DNA from 2 places in the Microbulbifer sp. 2205BS26-8 genome. Region 1 is predicted to be linked to the other one. Evidence: predicted binding sites of a transcription regulator. Region 1 holds the regulator's gene; the other holds the start of a gene.
The links. The regulator LexA, encoded in region 1, represses DNA repair genes until DNA is damaged. The targets are predictions, from matches to a motif close to ACTGTNTNTANANACAGT.
Positions count from the first base shown of each region.

Region 1 (8,089 bases):
CACATAGACCGGGCGCAGATCGAATGTGCGTATCCGGGTAAGGCGCCAACCAATATCCTCAACTGTGCCCTCAATCTCCTTATCTGGCGATCGAATCCAGTCCCCCACCGCAAAGGGGCGGTCCAGATAGATCATCAGGCCACCAAAAAAATTCGCCAGCAGGTCCTTGGCCGCGAAACCGACTGCCAGTCCACCGATCCCACCAAACGCCAGCAGACCACTCACGCTGTAGCCCAGAAACTGCATAATCACAATGCCAGCGGTAACGGCTATAGAGGCCCTGACAAGCTTGCCGATCGCGCGTACCGTGGTTGCATCCATCGGCTTGCCGATATAGCGGGGATTGCTCAGGTTGCACTCGATACTGTGGGAGAAGCGCCAGGCAAACCAGGCCAGAACCAGGATCAGCCCTATCTCACGCACCGGTTCTGCCACAGAGAAGATTTCCGCACCGGTTGCCCGTCCGGCATACTGCGCCGCAAGCGTCAGTCCCAGTAGCCACGCCAAAACCTGCCCCGGGGGCGACAGTGCCCGCACCAGGGCATCATCCCAGGGATTTTCTGTCTTTTCAGCCCGAGCTGCGAACCGCAGGACGAAACGGCCATACATCCAGGCAACTACTGCCGCAATCAGCACGAACAGGAAGACGATCACGATCCAGGCGCGATTCTCACCAAACCAGGTCAGAAGCAAGTGCTCTACAGATTCCACCAATACCCCCTAAATGCTAACAACGTTACAGCCCCCTACCCCCTCAACGCTTCCACCATAGGGATGGGGCTACCCTGGCACCACAGCCAGAGGTAATCTCAATACCTTATTGACACCAAGCCAACAATCTCAGACGCAACCGCGATGGCGCTGTAGCGCAGAGTCAGCCCATTTGTCTTGACGATCTCATCGGACAGGTAGGGCAGAGGGCTCACGGCCGCTGAATACCCGGAAATTCTCTAGGCTAAAACGCGTGCCATGGATACTCTGAAGAACCAACAATCCACAGCGATCCACCCGACGGCAGTCAATGGTGCCAGGTTGAAAGCCAGTCGCGCGTTCTGTGCCAACGGGCATTCGTTTCCAGTTCAGCCCAGGCAGTAATAGAGGGCCTGCCGCGCATGGCGCCCAGGCGCACACGGGATTCTGGTTGTGGCACAACCCCCTGCAGCGCAGCGAGGGCTTCCCGGGCCCCCTCACGACTGTTGCACACTACCCCCATATCGCAGCCGGCCTCCAGGGCAGCCCGAATTCTTTCCCCATAGCCGCCAATGATAGCGGCACCTTTCATGGAAAGGTCATCGCTAATGATAACCCCGTCAAAGCCAAGGCGTCCCCGCAGGATATCCTGTAGCCAGTAGCGGGAAAAGCCCACAGGCCGGTCATCGACATTCACGAAGTGAATATGAGCCGGCATCACTGCGTCCAGCTCCGAGGTACCGATACAATCAATAAATGGCAAGGCATCGGACTCCATCACCTGATCCAGGGTGCGCCCATCCTCTGGCAATTCCATATGGCTGTCTTCAAGCACGTGGCCGTGGCCGGGAAAATGCTTGCCGGTAGCCGCCATGCCCGCCTCCCGCATACCCTGAATAAATGGGCGTACAAATGCCGTCAGGCGTTTCGGATCTGCGCAAAAACTGCGGTCGCCAATGACCCGACTGTATGCATCATCTGCATCCAAAACCGGCGCAAAACTGAAATCCACTCCCACTGCCAGCAATTCCGCTGCCAACAGCCAACCCACATCCCGCAATTGCTTTTGTGAGGCTCTTGCGGACAGGGACTGCAGGGATGGCAGACGGGTAAATTCATCGCGAAAACGCTGGACCCTGCCCCCTTCCTGATCGACAGCCAACAACAACTCCGGGCGCAACGCACGGATCGCCGCGATCAACTCCTGCAATTGGGCCCGGTTGTGGTAGTTACGCGCGAAAAAAATCACCCCTCCCACGAGTGGATGCTGCAGCAATTCACAATCCTCACTGGAAAGTTCAAGTCCCTCGATATCGACCATAACCGGTCCCAGCGGTGCGGACATAATAAGCTCCTTGAATAGTTCCGCCGCCTGAACACCCCTTTCAGAGGCTATGTTTCAACAACCTGTAGCATGGCAGCGGCAGCAGGCACCAGTCGTTCCAGGGTCTCTGGCAAACTGCTCTGCGCACCAAAATCCTCTCTCAGGATAGCCTCTATGGCATCGAAACTCGACAGCGTAAAGATGGTTGCACCCAGCATGAAGTACAGGCGCCAGTAGAAGGTGACAGGGTCTATCCCGGGGAGGGCCTCTGCCAGCAGACCGGCAAAACGGCGGTAGCTATCGCCATACCGGGACACGATAAAACGGCGCAAATGCCCCTGGAACTGCGTATAGGCCAACCCTAAAAGGCGCATGAAACGCTGGGGATCGCGACCATGTTCGCCGAGGCTGCCGAGCCCCACCCGGTAGAGACTCCCCAGCAGGTCTTCCACACGCAGGTGTCGACCAGATGCAGCACACCCGTCCAGTTCTGACTCCAGCGCGCAGGTGAACGGGGTTAAAAAACGTTCAAACACCGCCTGAATCAATGCCTTCTTTGAACCAAAATGATAATTGACGGCGGCCAGGTTGACCCCGGCCGTGCTGGTGATTGTCCTTAAGGATGTCTCGGTAAAGCCGCGCTCCGAAAACAGGATCTCTGCGGCGTCCAGTATGCGGATAACGGTGTCCGTATGGCTCATAAGCAGTCAACCAGGATTTAAAACAGGTGTTTGATTCTGGCCAGACTAGCACACTCCACCGCCGGTCTGTCGACACCCTATTCTACTCCCATATCCCGATCAATCATTGAGGCTGTGATCAGGAGGGGGTAGCGGTTGGGAGCACGTTGTCGATAAAGACCGCTCCTTTGGAAGAAGTATGGTTTGCTCAGTTATCGCTAACCCGGTCGTGGCATACATTGCCGGGTCATTGCAATACAAGCGGCGCAGCCAGCAGCTCCGGGCCGGCGCGAGTCACAAAAGCAGCCAGTTCAATTGCGCTGTTTTTTAAATGCGACGCTTTGTTTGCCGGTTAAAATACGAGATGGAGGCAGGCGCGACACACGGGAAAAATTCTGCTTACTCCTGGGGCCGCATAAATTGCAGTATCAGGTCTGCCGCCTCCTCTACCGTTTCCACGATGTGGAATAAATCCAGATCGCCTGCATCAATGCAATCTCGCTCCAAGACCGTATCCACCAGCCAGTTGTAGAGACCACGCCAGTAGTTTCTATCCACTAATACAATGGGAAACCGTCGCACTTTTTGTGTCTGAACCAAAGTTAATGCCTCAAACAATTCATCCAAAGTACCGTAGCCCCCCGGCAGACCCACAAAGCCCACAGCGTGTTTGACAAACATAAATTTACGCACAAAGAAATAACGGAAATTTAAACTGATATCCTGATACGGGTTGGCTGTCTGCTCAAAAGGAAGCTCAATGTTCAACCCAATTGAAGTGCCCGGCAGGGCAAAAGCTCCGCGATTACACGCCTCCATCAAACCCGGTCCCCCACCGGTGATTACCGAAATACCCTCTGCGGCCAATAACTCACCGAGCTTCACACCTTGCCGGTACTCGGGACTACTCTCGGTAAAGCGCGCGCCCCCAAAAACCGTAACCGCGCCACTAAGTGCGATCAGACGTTCAATGCCATCTACCAACTCCGACTGTATGCGCAGCACCCGCCATGCCTCAGCCATTTTTGCATCCAGCATCGTTCCCTCTCTGTCAGGCCTTTCAACAAGCGTGTTTCATTCCCAGTTTTCATAACCAATGTAGCAGCATATACAGCGGGGGTGCATTGGGATTGCATATACATCAATTCTGTATATAATCCCAGCAACTGTATAAAAATACAGAATATTAGGTAATCCCATGACCAATCTCACTGCCCGACAAACCCAAGTACTAGAGCTGATCAAAACCTATTTGGAAGAAACAGGTTATCCGCCAACCCGGGCGGAAATTGCCCAGGAGCTGGGCTTCCGGTCACCCAATGCCGCAGAAGAGCACCTGAAGGCCCTGGCGCGCAAAGGAGCCATTGAGATGGTCGCCGGCGCTTCCCGCGGCATTCGGATTCCCGACCACCAATCCGGCCTTCCCATCATTGGTCGCGTTGCCGCAGGTCACCCCGTTCTCGCGGCAGAACACATCGAGGACTATTGCGACCTTCCTGCCAACTTCTTTCGCCCGCCGGCAGACTACCTGCTCCGGGTACACGGGATGAGTATGCGCGATGCGGGCATACTCGACGGGGATCTGCTCGCGGTACAGAAAACCGAGCAGGTCAGGAATGGGCAGATTGTTGTGGCACGTATTGACGAGGAGGTCACCGTGAAACGTTTCCGCCGCAAAGGCAACCAGGCGGCGGTGCAGTTACTGCCTGAAAATGATGATTTCGACATCATTCAGGTGGATATGCGGGACAACCACTTTGTGATTGAAGGGCTGGCGGTGGGCGTCATTCGCCAAACCCCTTGATTTGATCACGCCTTAATACGAAAAACAGCGGCCGTTGGCCGCTGTTGAAACCTCTCCGGGATAACCCCTCGATCAATGGATCGTATGGTTAGCCAGCAGTGATTCCTCGTCTTCCTCAAAGTAACCCGGCTCCAGCTCATCCAGATTGTGTACAGCCTCAATGCCCGCTTCCAGCATAGCCCGGGCAATAGCCACCTTGTGTTTTCTCATAAACTGGAGACTCTCGGCTGAGAAATGAATACTCACCAGAGGGTCCTCCTTGTGGCCGCTGCGACGCAAAGCCACATCGCCATTGGCCAGTTCGATAATCTCATAAGTTTCGGAGGACATTTGCTTTTCCTTCACCACAAATCAATTTGCGCCCAGTGTAACACAGGCTATTTATAAGTTTCAGTGGGCGCAGGCAAGCGAAGCAAATGGTACACAGGTACACTTAACACTCCTCCAAACTGGCACGCTGCCTGCGCACCAATTCTCTCAGAGCACCATGCCACTTCAGCAGAATTTCAGCAGAAAGCGCACCGGATGTGGGGGCGGCCATACTGCGCAGTGGGATCAGGTTTGCCTCTTTCCGCGCGGATTCCATTGTGGGTGTGGGAGCAAGCTGCTGCAGCTTTCTCCAGCCTTGAAGCAGCTTGCTTAACCAGCTATCTGGATCAGCATAGAGCAAGGATAATTCCCTGGCCTCACTACTGACCACTCCCCGGCTCTTGAGACTATCCAGGATTACTTGCAATGACTCGGGCTCGAAACCCAATTGCAATTCATTTGCCAGCTCAGCGAGGTAAGCCTTGTAGGCTTTCCACAACTGAAACAGGGCTGCCTCTTGCAGGGCCCTGTTTTGCAAGGCAGATTCACCAGACAACTGTAACAACAGCTGGCATTTGCGCAGCGCAGAGACAACCAGACCCGTATAGAGATTCGTCATTGACTGCCTTGAGCGGCTTTCTTGCGCGGGGGTTTACGTTTGGCAGCGGTGCTTTTATCACCGGGCTCGACCTGCCAAGTGCCCTCGCGATAGAAAGCACGCCATCCTGTCGCTTTGCCCCCCTCCTCAGACTGCACATATTGCTGCTGCATCTTGCGACTGAAACGCACCACCGTGTCCCGCCCCTCGTTGTCTTTGAGCGGGGCAGAGAAAAGGAAGCTGTACTTGGGGTCGATTTCGCTCTGGTGAGGCAGCAACTCTTTGACCAGGGGGGCGCGTGTTTCGCGTTTTTTAGGGAACTGACTGGCGGCCAGGAAAAGCCCGGTGGCACCGTCGCGCAGAATATAGTGGTCATCCACTTTCAAGCACGCCAGCTCCGGCATGGGCACCGGGTCCATTTTCGGCGGCGCCGGCTGGCCATTTTTCAATAACTTACGGGTGTTTTTACAAGCTTCATTGGTACAGCCAAAGTACTTACCAAAACGACCAGACTTCAGTTGCATGTCACTGCCGCACTTGTCACACTCGATCACCGGGCCATCGTACCCTTTGATCTTAAAGGTGCCCTGCTCAATTGCATAACCGCTGCAATCTGGATTGTTGCCACAGATGTGGAGCTTGCGGTGCTCATCCAGCAGGTAGCTGTCCATGGCCGTGCCACATTTGGCGCAACGGCGCTTCTCGCGCAAAAGGCGGGATTCCGCTTCCTCATCTGTGTCCGCATCCACCGCCTCATCGCCAGATACCAGGTTCATGGTATTGACGCAGCGCTCCTTGGGGGGCAGAGCATAACCGGAACAGCCCAGGAATACCCCGGTGGAACCCGTGCGAATTTGCATATGGCGTCCGCACCTGCTACAGGTAATATCCGTGTCAGTCGGGGTATTGCGACGCATGCCCTTATCGGTAGACTGCGCCTTTTCCAGACGAGCGGAGAAGTCCCGATAGAACTCATCGAGTAACTGTTTCCAACCTTTCTCCCCCTCGGCCACCGCATCCAGGGACTCTTCCAGGTTCGCGGTAAAACCGTAGTCCATTAAATTTTTGAAGCTTTCACTGAGGCGATCGGTAACAATGTCGCCCATCTTTTCCGCGTAGAAACGCCGGTTTTCCAAACGCACATAGCCGCGGTCCTGAATGGTGGAAATGATTGACGCATAGGTGGAGGGCCGGCCAATGCCGCGTTTTTCCAATTCCCTCACCAGGGCCGCCTCACTAAAACGCGCTGGGGGTTTGGTGAAATGTTGTTTCGGGTCCAATTTCTGCAGGGCGAGCCTGTCGCCGACTTTTACGTCCGGCAGTTCCAGATCCTCCTCCTTTTTGCCCCCGGAAGGCGCCACTTTGAGGAACCCGTCAAAGCGGATAACCCGGCCGCGAGCGCGCAGTTCAAATTCGCCGGCGCTGACCACGATTGAGGTAGAGGTAAATTGTGCTGGCGTCATCTGGCAGGCGACAAACTGTTGCCAGATTAGGTTGTAGAGCCTTTCCGCATCGCGTTCTACCCCCGATAGCATATTCGGGCCCACACGCACATCGGAAGGTCGAATGGCCTCGTGGGCCTCCTGGGCCCCTGCCTTGCTGCTGTAGGTGTTAGGCACCTTCGGCAGATACGGATCGCCGTAGTGCTCGCCGATATATTCCCGAGCAGATTCCACAGCCTCCCCACTGAGATTAGTGGAATCGGTACGCATGTAGGTAATATGCCCCGCTTCATACAAACGCTGAGCCAGGGTCATGGTCTTCTTCACACCGAAACCGAGGCGGTTGCTCGCCGCTTGCTGCAATGTCGAGGTGATAAACGGGGCACCGGGCTTGGAGCTGGTCGGTTTGTCGTCCCGCCCGCTAACAACAAACGCACTGGACTCCAGTTGCCGCACGGCACTATTCGCCTGGGCCTCATTGACGGGCCGGAATACCTGACCTGCCTGCTTTTTGACTTCAAGGCGCAGCTTGTCGGCGTTATCGGTTTTTGTGTCTGCAAGCAGGGACCAGTACTCTTCCGGAATAAAGGCACGGATCTCCCGCTCCCGCTCTACGACAAGGCGTACGGCCACAGACTGCACGCGCCCTGCAGACAATCCCCTGGCCACTTTTTCCCAAAGTAGCGGCGATACCATATACCCGACAATACGGTCGAGAAAACGCCGTGCCTGCTGGGCATTCACCCGATTGATATTCAATCGCCCGGGGTCTTTGAAGGCGCCCTGAATTGCCGACTTGGTGATTTCGTTAAAGACTACCCTGCGATAGCGGTCGTCACTACCGCCGATGGCCTCGCGCAAATGCCAGGCGATTGCCTCTCCCTCGCGATCCAGGTCCGTCGCCAGGTAGATATGGTCAGCGTTTTCGGCGAGCTTGCGCAATTCACTGACAACTTTTTCCTTGCCTGGCAGAATTTCGTAATGTGCCAACCAGCCGTGATCCGGGTCTATGCCCATGCGTTTAATCAGTTGCTCGTGACTCTTTTTGCGCTTGTATGCCGCTTTCGCCTCCGGGGAGAGCTTGCGGGTTTCCGCCGCGCGCCGCGCCCGCGCCTTAGCATCAACAGGCCCTTTGCGGCCCCCACCTGTGGGCAAATCGCGAATATGGCCAACGCTGGACTTAACCACAAAGTCCTTGCCGAGGTATTTGTTGATGGTTTTCGCTTTGGCCGGTGATTCAAC
Region 1 covers NZ_JAVAMR010000005.1:34,304-42,392, reverse strand. Annotated here, with positions in the region: gene Q5Y71_RS02820 (mechanosensitive ion channel family protein) at 1-711, opposite strand, end outside; gene nagZ (beta-N-acetylhexosaminidase) at 1,019-2,035, opposite strand; gene Q5Y71_RS02810 (TetR/AcrR family transcriptional regulator) at 2,083-2,715, opposite strand; gene Q5Y71_RS02805 (TIGR00730 family Rossman fold protein) at 3,094-3,732, opposite strand; gene lexA (transcriptional repressor LexA) at 3,893-4,498, shown strand; gene Q5Y71_RS02795 (hypothetical protein) at 4,571-4,828, opposite strand; gene Q5Y71_RS02790 (DUF6586 family protein) at 4,932-5,426, opposite strand; gene topA (type I DNA topoisomerase) at 5,423-8,089, opposite strand, start outside.

Region 2 (8,089 bases), on a different contig from region 1:
GATAAGCCGGTTTGAAAAATTCGTTTTTGAGATTGGTTAGGTTTTTTATTGGTTGGTTGAAAAGGTTGATTTAAATGCTTGGTAGTGTTTGAGAGCAAAGTAATGATACATAAACCTAGCTATTGCCTAAATCATGAAAAAATAGGTTATTATCCTCCGTTGTCGTCGTGATGCTGGAGAACATTGCTATTTAGTCTTGAAAACACAAAATCAAGAAAAAATCCCCTGTAAAAACCACACCCTGGAAGTCAGATCCTGAAAGACCCAGTAGAGCCCGCCGTTTTCGCCTTTCGCCATATAGTAATTCCGCCCGTGATGGCCGTGTTGCCACCAGTTACCATCGATCCGCTCCGGGCCCTGCAGCAGGTGCAACTCTCCACGGTAAAACAGCTTGTGGCCGCGGTGCACTAATGGGCTGGGGCGGGGCAGCAGCCAGTTGGGGCGGGGGGGATGACAAGGCGGAGGTGGGGGGCGCTTTTGCGCGCAACTGCCAGGCAGGGGCGGTATCCCGGCGCGCTGCCAGGCCCGCTCGGGCAGGCCGCCGTCCTTCAAGGCAATCGTGGACAGGGCCTGGTGACCCAGGCGGGCTTTGAGTTTGTCCAGCAGTGCCTGGCCGCCTTTATCAAGCAGTGCTTCTGTTTCCCGTGCCAGGGGCTCTGGCTGGCTGCACACCAGGCGCAGTGTGCGCACCGGGTGGGCAGGCGCTGCTTTTGTCAGTTGCAGCCTGGTTAATGTCAACAGGCGCTGGGGTGCCAGCGGAGCGCGGGGAGAGCACAGGTGGCGCTGCAGTGACTCGCACACTGCCCTGAGCAGGCGGCTGGCAGGAAACGGCAATTGCTCGCGGTTTTCTAGCGGTGTGCGAAGATACAGCACACTATGGCACCGGGCAGGGGGGTGATCGCCGTAGGCCGAATAATGCCGGCTGCCGTTTAGACGGGTGAGATGCTCCACAAAGGAGCGGCCAAAGCGGGAATTCAGCTCGGACAGGGGCATGGTGCGTAACTGACGCACCCGCCGGATACCGCAGGCATAGAGTTGGGTAATGGTGCGATGGTCGCAGTCGAGGAGTTTACTCGGGGCACTATCGATCCACTGTTGCCACTGTTGCGGGCTGGGCGCGCTATGGGTGTGTGCCAGCCACCGCCGGTGCGTTGGCAACTGGCTGAGCAGGCGCGCGGCACTGGGGTTGTGGCCGAGGCCCATGGACCCGTTGAGGTTCATCTGTTCCAGTGCCTGTTGCACTTGATCCAGCAGGGCCCTGAGCCCGCCGCGGGTTTTCAGGCAGCCACTCAAATCCAGCAGCAGGCAGGCCGGGCGGCAGCCCCACTGGGCCACTTGCGCCAACTGTTGCTGCTCCTGTGTCCGGTCCCGTTGCAGCAGTGGAAGACTACTAGTGCGCGCGCAGGCGGTGGCGCTACTGAGCCCCACGGCCACACCGCACTCTGCAGCGGGGCGGTTGCGGGCAACAATCCGCTGCTGTTCGACCACCGCCAGAGCCCCGCTCTGTTCCCCCTTTGTGGGGGTGGGATTGCGGGCTTCCAGGGGCAGTGTGGGCAATTGAATACAGAGCCAGAGCATGGCAGCGTCCGCGTTGTTGCCAGCTCAGTGCAGCGACTGTGCCGGGTGGGCGGCGCGGGCCAAATACAGGCGCTGGCCACTGGCAACACCGGGTTGTTGCAGCCGTTCCAGGACCAGCCGCTCGCCGTCGCTGTGCAGTTGCAGGCGCAGCCCGGCGGGGGAGGGGCTGAGCGATTCGGTGTGGGGGCGGAAATGAAAGTGCAGGCAGTTTCCACTGCGGGCGGCCAGTTGCAGGCGCTGCAGGTGTTTGACCGTGAAGGTGTGGTGGCCCTGCCAACTGACCAGGGCCGCGCAACTGCCGGAGCAGAGGGATTGCTCGATCGCCCAGCGGGTGTCTTGCGGCCCGCGGGGGTGCACCAGCCACAGCTTGTCCAGCGCAATGCCGCTGCGGGCAAGGGCGGGGGCAAAGGGGGTCCAGGGCGGGTTGACCAGCAGTACCTGTCCACCGCGCCGGGTCAGCCGGGCGAGGGTGGGCAGCAGCAGGGAGAATTCACCAATCCCGGCTTCCCCCGGCAGCAGTTCGGTGCTGGCACCGAGGGGCCAGCCGCACTGCGGGAGCAGGGCATCCAGGCTGGCGTAGCCGGTCGGGACAGCGGTGCGTTCGCACACTTTAGTTGTCAGTGGGCTATCCCCGTCCATGGCCCGGTATGCCGGCTGGCTGTCCAGGTTGCAGCCCTGCTGTAGAGTGATTGTGCTGTCCAAGTTTCCCTCCTCAATCCCGGCCCCCGCCCCAATGCAGGAGATGGGTTGTGTTTTTATACAGTAGTACTGTGAATTTATACAGTAATTGTCGATTGACCGCAAGTGCCGGCAGGGTGGATCGCCACTTTTTTGCCCAGAGCAAACCCGCTATGATTCCGTCCCTTTACCGATTGCGGATGCTTCTATCTAAGGGGGTACAGTGAGTATCAAGTCCGACAAGTGGATTCGCCGGATGGCCGAGCAGTACGGCATGATCGCGCCTTTTGAGCGGGGCCAGGTGCGCCAGGGAAAGGCGGGTGAGCGGCTGATCTCCTACGGCACCTCCAGTTACGGCTACGATGTGCGCTGCGCGGGGGAGTTCAAGATCTTTACCAATGTGCACTCCGCCACGGTGGACCCGAAGACCTTTGACGAAAACAGTTTTGTGGATGTGGAGGGGGATTACTGCGTGATCCCGCCAAACTCTTTCGCACTGGCACGCACGGTAGAATATTTCCGTATCCCGCGCTCGGTGCTCACCATCTGCCTGGGCAAGTCCACCTACGCCCGCTGCGGTATCATTGTCAATGTAACCCCGCTGGAACCGGAGTGGGAGGGGCATGTCACCCTGGAATTTTCCAACACTACCAACCTGCCGGCCAAGATCTACGCCAACGAGGGTGTGGCGCAGATGCTGTTCTTCGAGTCCGACGAAGTGTGTGACGTTTCCTACGCAGACCGCGGTGGCAAGTACCAGGGCCAGCGCGGCGTTACCCTGCCGCGCACCTGAGGCCCCGCTCTACCGGGTTCAGGGTCCGCGATGTGGTCGCCTGCCCAGCGGGGCCCGGCGCACCAGGTGCCGGACCCCGGCCGTTTCAACCTAATAGCGATAGTAACGGCCGCGATAGCGGTAGTAATCCCTGCGCTTTCTCTCTCGGTCGTAGAGGTAGCCGGCGCCGGCGCCGATCACAGCACCTGCAGCGGTACCTCCGGGGCGCCCGCCGCTGATCAGCGCGCCCGTTACGGCACCGATGCCGACCCCAGTCCCGATACGGCGGTCCGTATCGCTCATATTGGCACAGCCCTGGCCCCCGAGGCCCGCAGCCAATACCGCGGCCAGGCTGAGATGTTTGATAACTTTGCGTCGCATAGACACCTCTGGCATAAGTTGATTGAGGGTTATGGAGTCGGCGGATAGGGCCGAACAACGTCGCAGCCAGTGTAGGGTGGGGCCATTGCAGCAACAAATTGTGCTCAATCCAGGGCCTGTTGGAGTACAAAATACGAGTCGGGCAGAAGAGGATTCACGGCCGCCCGATACCAGCGGGTTGATGAAATTGGGAATAGGGATGTGGCGAGATTATTATTCCACTGCCGAGGCGTGCTTTGCGGAGCAAAGCCCAATAAAAAGCGGGCCGTAATGGAGACTGGACTAACCCGGAAATAGGCCCACAGCGGGTGACCACTGGTCTGAATGATTTCAGCGAGGTGACAGCGGGAGTAGAGCCAGTCAGCTTAAAGAGGGAGCGGTCGAAATGAATTCGGCCGCAAATTATTTTTTACCGGATGATTTGACCCCCGCACTGAATTTCCCCGTCCCATTTTCTGCGCTGCTGCCTTACGGCGGGTCTGTGCCCACCGTACCGTAATGCAGGCCGCGCACTCAGTGGTCCCTGGTGTACACCTTTTCCCCTTCCACCCAGGTTTCCAGCACCTGCGCGCGCCAGATTGCCTGTGGGTCTATGGCAAAAATATCCCGATCCAGGAGGATAAAGTCGGCAAATTTCCCCGGCGTGAGGTTGCCGATCACCATTTCCTGGTGGCTCGCATAGGCGGCGTCCAGGGTGAAAGCGCGCAGGGCCTGTTCGAGGCTCATGGCCTCCGCCGCGCGCCAGCCCCGCTCGGGTGCGCCCTGGCGGTCGCGGCGGGTGACCGCGGCGTGCAGGCCGAAGAGCGGATTGGCCGGCTCCACCGGAAAGTCCGAACCGGCGGCAATGGGGGTGCCCTGCTTCAGCAGGGTCTGCCAGGCATAGGCGCCGGTCAGGCGCGCCTCGCCGAGGCGCGCGCCGGCCATATTTTTATCGCTGGTGGCGTGGGTGGGCTGCATGGAGGCGATCAGGTTGAGGCGCTGGAAACGGGGGATATCCTTCACCTGGAGGACCTGGGCATGCTCTACGCGGTGGCGGTGGTCTTTCTGGCTGCTGGCCTTGTGCAGGGTTTCCAGGTGGTTCAGCACGATATGGTTGGCGCGGTCGCCAATGGCGTGCACATTGATCTGAAACTGGTTATCGCTGGCAAGTTTTAGCAGCGACAGCATCTCTGCTTCCGGGTAGAGCAGCAGCCCTTTCTCTTGCGGGCGGTCGTGGTAGGGTTCCAGCAGCGCGGCACCGCGGCTGCCGAGGGCGCCATCGGCGGACAGTTTGATACTGCGCATATAGAGCCGCTCGGAGGGACTGCCGATATGCCCGGCACGCAGAAGTTTGGCGTAGTTTTGGCTGTTAACCGAGAGCATGGGGTACATCCGCAGGGGGATCGCGTTTTCCCGCGCGAGTTCCCGGTAGGCCTGCAGGGTCTGCTCGTTAATGCCGGCATCGTGCACGCTGGTCAGTCCCACAGCCAGCGCCTGCGCAAATGCATCCTGCAGGGATTTTTTATCCTGGGCCAGGGTGGGTTTGGGGATCACCCGCTGCAACAGGCCCATGGCATTGTCGATCAGTATACCGGTGGGTTCGCCGCTGGCATCGCGCAGGATTTCCCCGCCCTCCGGAGCCGCGGTGTGCCGGTCGATACCGGCGAGGCGCAGGGCTTTGGAGTTGGCCCAGCCCGCATGGCCGTCCACGCGTCGCAGCCAGATGGGATGGTCGATGTCCAGGGTATCCAGTTGTGTGCGGGTGGGAAATTGTTTGCCGGGCCAGGTGACCTGGTTCCAGCCGCGCCCGAGCAGCCACTCGCCGGGTGCCAGCTGTTTGGCATACTGCTTGATGGATACCCGTGCGCTGTCGAGCGATTGGTCGCGCAAATCCAGCATCCGGTTCAACTGACCGAGCCCCAGCATATGCCCGTGGGCGTCGATGAGCCCGGGCAACAGGGTTTTGCCCCCCGCATCGATTTTCTGTGCCTGGGGATACTGCCGGTTGAGCTGCTGAAAATCACCGCTTGCCAGTACCTTGCCGCGGTCAAAGGCCAGGGCGTTGAAGCGGACCAGGGCCCTGTCCGTTGTCTGGTACCCGGAAACGTTGTGTATCAGCGTGGTGGCCTGGGCACCCATGGAAGCGGCGGCCACCAGTGCGGCTGCCAGTGTGCGGAGAATCTGCATGGTGATTTGCCTTTCTGTTGGTCTTTTTGTGCGTATTGTATCTGTTTCACGGGCTGTGTGCCGCCTCTGCCCTCGGCACAGGGGCGCGCGGGTTTTTCCGGGCTCGCCGGCTCCCACAGGAGGGCTTTGGAAACTTGCTGACCAATAAATAAAAAAGGCCGCATGGGGGCGGCCAAAAGAGACTGAATAAAACGTGGGAGGGGTAATTAAAAAGTGTATCGGAGCGATGCGGAGAAGGTGCGCCCCGGCGCGGCATTGACCGACAGATCGCTGACCGCGTCGCGGCCCGCCACATTCAGGTAGGGCACATAGTATTTGTCGAACAGGTTGTTGACCGCCAGATTCACAGACAATTGATCCAACAGCTGGTAGCCCATCACCCAGTCCACGGTGCCAAAGCCGGCGGTTTCCGTCTCGTTGTCGTTGACCAGGTGCATGCGGTTTGCCCAGCGCAGCAGCAACTGGCTGGAGAGCCTGGTGCCGCTGTAGCTGGCCCCGACCACCCCGGAAAGCGGGCTGATACTGGTGAGATAATCGCCGGTAGCGTCGTCTTTGCCGTGCTGGTAGCTGGCGTTGGCAAACAACTCAATGGCCGCAGACAGGGACCAGCTGGCAGCGAGTTCCACCCCCTTGATGGTGACTGACTCGATGTTCTGGTACTGGTACTGTTCCAGGTCGTGGGAGAAATTGCCTGCGTCGTCGAATATCCGCGCACTGTTGATCAGGGCGGCCTGCAGAAAATCGTCGTACTTTGTGTAGAAAGCAGCGCTGCTGAAGGTCAGGGAGCCCCAGTGCCCGCGCAGGCCCAGTTCGAAGGTATCGCTGGTTTCGGGCGCCAGATCATCGGCGGGCAGTATCTGGTAAATGTAGTCCGAGAAGCGCTGCTCATGCTCGATATAGGCCAGATCGTAAGCCGGCACCCTGAAGCCCTGGCCGTACTGGGCAAAGGCGGACAGGTGCGTATTGATTCTGTACAGGGCGCCGAGGTTGAGAGAGAGGTTACTCTCCTCAATGGTGGTGTAGGGGGTGCCGTCCGATTTCAGGGCACCACCGGGATCCATGTCGTACCAGTCGTACCGGAGTCCCGGCGTGATCGTGAGCCGGTTGGCGGCAAGGGTTATCTCGTCGTTCAGGAACAGGCCGGCACGGCTTACCTCGTTTTGCGGGAATTTATCCGTGGTCAAATCCCGGGTGGTAGTCGTTTCCACTTCCCGGTACTGGTGAACGGTGCGGCGGCTCTCGGTGCGCTCCAGGTCCAGACCGTAGCCCAGGGTATGGGTGTCGTTGAGGGTGATGCTGGCATTGGACAGCAGGCCGAGGGTATCCTGGCGGTAGAGACCGGTTTCCCACATGTCGCGGATTTCGAATACGCCGAATTGGGGCGCATTGATATCCAGGCGTGCATACTGCTCGTCTTCCTGCTCTGACTCGTTGCGGTACAGGCTGATATTCAACTGGTCGTAGACGGCAGCGGGGGTTGCACTGTGATAGCGCAGCTGGTACGCGCGGGTTTCCCTGTTGGAAACGGTGTGTTCCTCAACGATGTTGTAGCCGAAACTGGCTAAGCCACGGAAGTTACTCAACAGACCATTGGCACGCCCACCCTCGGTTTCCTGCTGCCAGTGGTCGATACTGAAGCCGATAAAATCCTCGCCGCCCAGATTGTACCTGGCCTTGTACAGCAGACTTTCGGATTCAATCTGGAAGGGGATCCGGGTCTCATGGTAATTTTGCTGTTCCTCGCCGTCGCGGTAAGCCATCTGCAGCAGCTGTTCAAAATTGCCCGCGCGATGGGCCAGGGTGGGGGAGAGATGTGTCTGGTGGGTAATGCCGGTGTAACCGGTTTTCAGGGCGCCGCCGAACTGCGCCCCATCCTCCAGGTAGTCGCTGGCGTCCTTGGTGACAAAGACCACAATACCCGCCAGGGCATCGGAGCCATATAGGGAGGATGCGGCGCCCTTGGCCACTTCCACCTGTTTCAGGGTGTCCACCTCAATAAAGCCGCGGCCCACAATATCGTTCAGGCCATTTGCGCCATAGCCCTCATTGACCCGCATACCGTCCTTGATAATCAGCACGCGGTCTCCGCCCATACCGCGCACCAGGATATTCTGCGCACCGCCCACCACTCCGGTGACGTCGACGCCCGGCTCGTATTGAAACAGCTGGTTCATATCGTTGAGCTGCAGCTGTTCGATTTCATCATTGGTTACCACGGAAATACTGCCAGTAACGTCTTTCAGCGGCTTTTCCGCGCGGCCGCTGACAACAACCAGCTCCAGGTCATCGGCGGAGGGGGCGGGTGCAGTCTCTGCAAAGAGGTTGGAGGAGGAAGCCAAGCCCAGAAAGGCCGCTGCGAGTGGGCGAAGTTGCATGGTGTTGTCCTTGCGTTGTTTTTGCGCTTGCCAGCTGGCCAGGGTGGTGCGCCGGCACAGTGTCCACCGCGTTGGCCCGGTGTCAGCCCGGCCCCCAACAGGCCTTCCGTGACCTGTTGGGGGCCGCTCCCGAACTCTG
Region 2 covers NZ_JAVAMR010000008.1:52,222-60,310, forward strand. Annotated here, with positions in the region: gene Q5Y71_RS04530 (sulfatase-like hydrolase/transferase) at 1-2, shown strand, start outside; gene Q5Y71_RS04535 (DNA polymerase Y family protein) at 211-1,578, opposite strand; gene imuA (translesion DNA synthesis-associated protein ImuA) at 1,603-2,280, opposite strand; gene dcd (dCTP deaminase) at 2,480-3,049, shown strand; gene Q5Y71_RS04550 (glycine zipper domain-containing protein) at 3,140-3,409, opposite strand; gene Q5Y71_RS04555 (amidohydrolase) at 3,923-5,575, opposite strand; gene Q5Y71_RS04560 (TonB-dependent hemoglobin/transferrin/lactoferrin family receptor) at 5,782-7,950, opposite strand.
Region 2: a site for LexA is predicted at 2,346-2,363, ahead of imuA (translesion DNA synthesis-associated protein ImuA). Genes of this name have one in related genera too.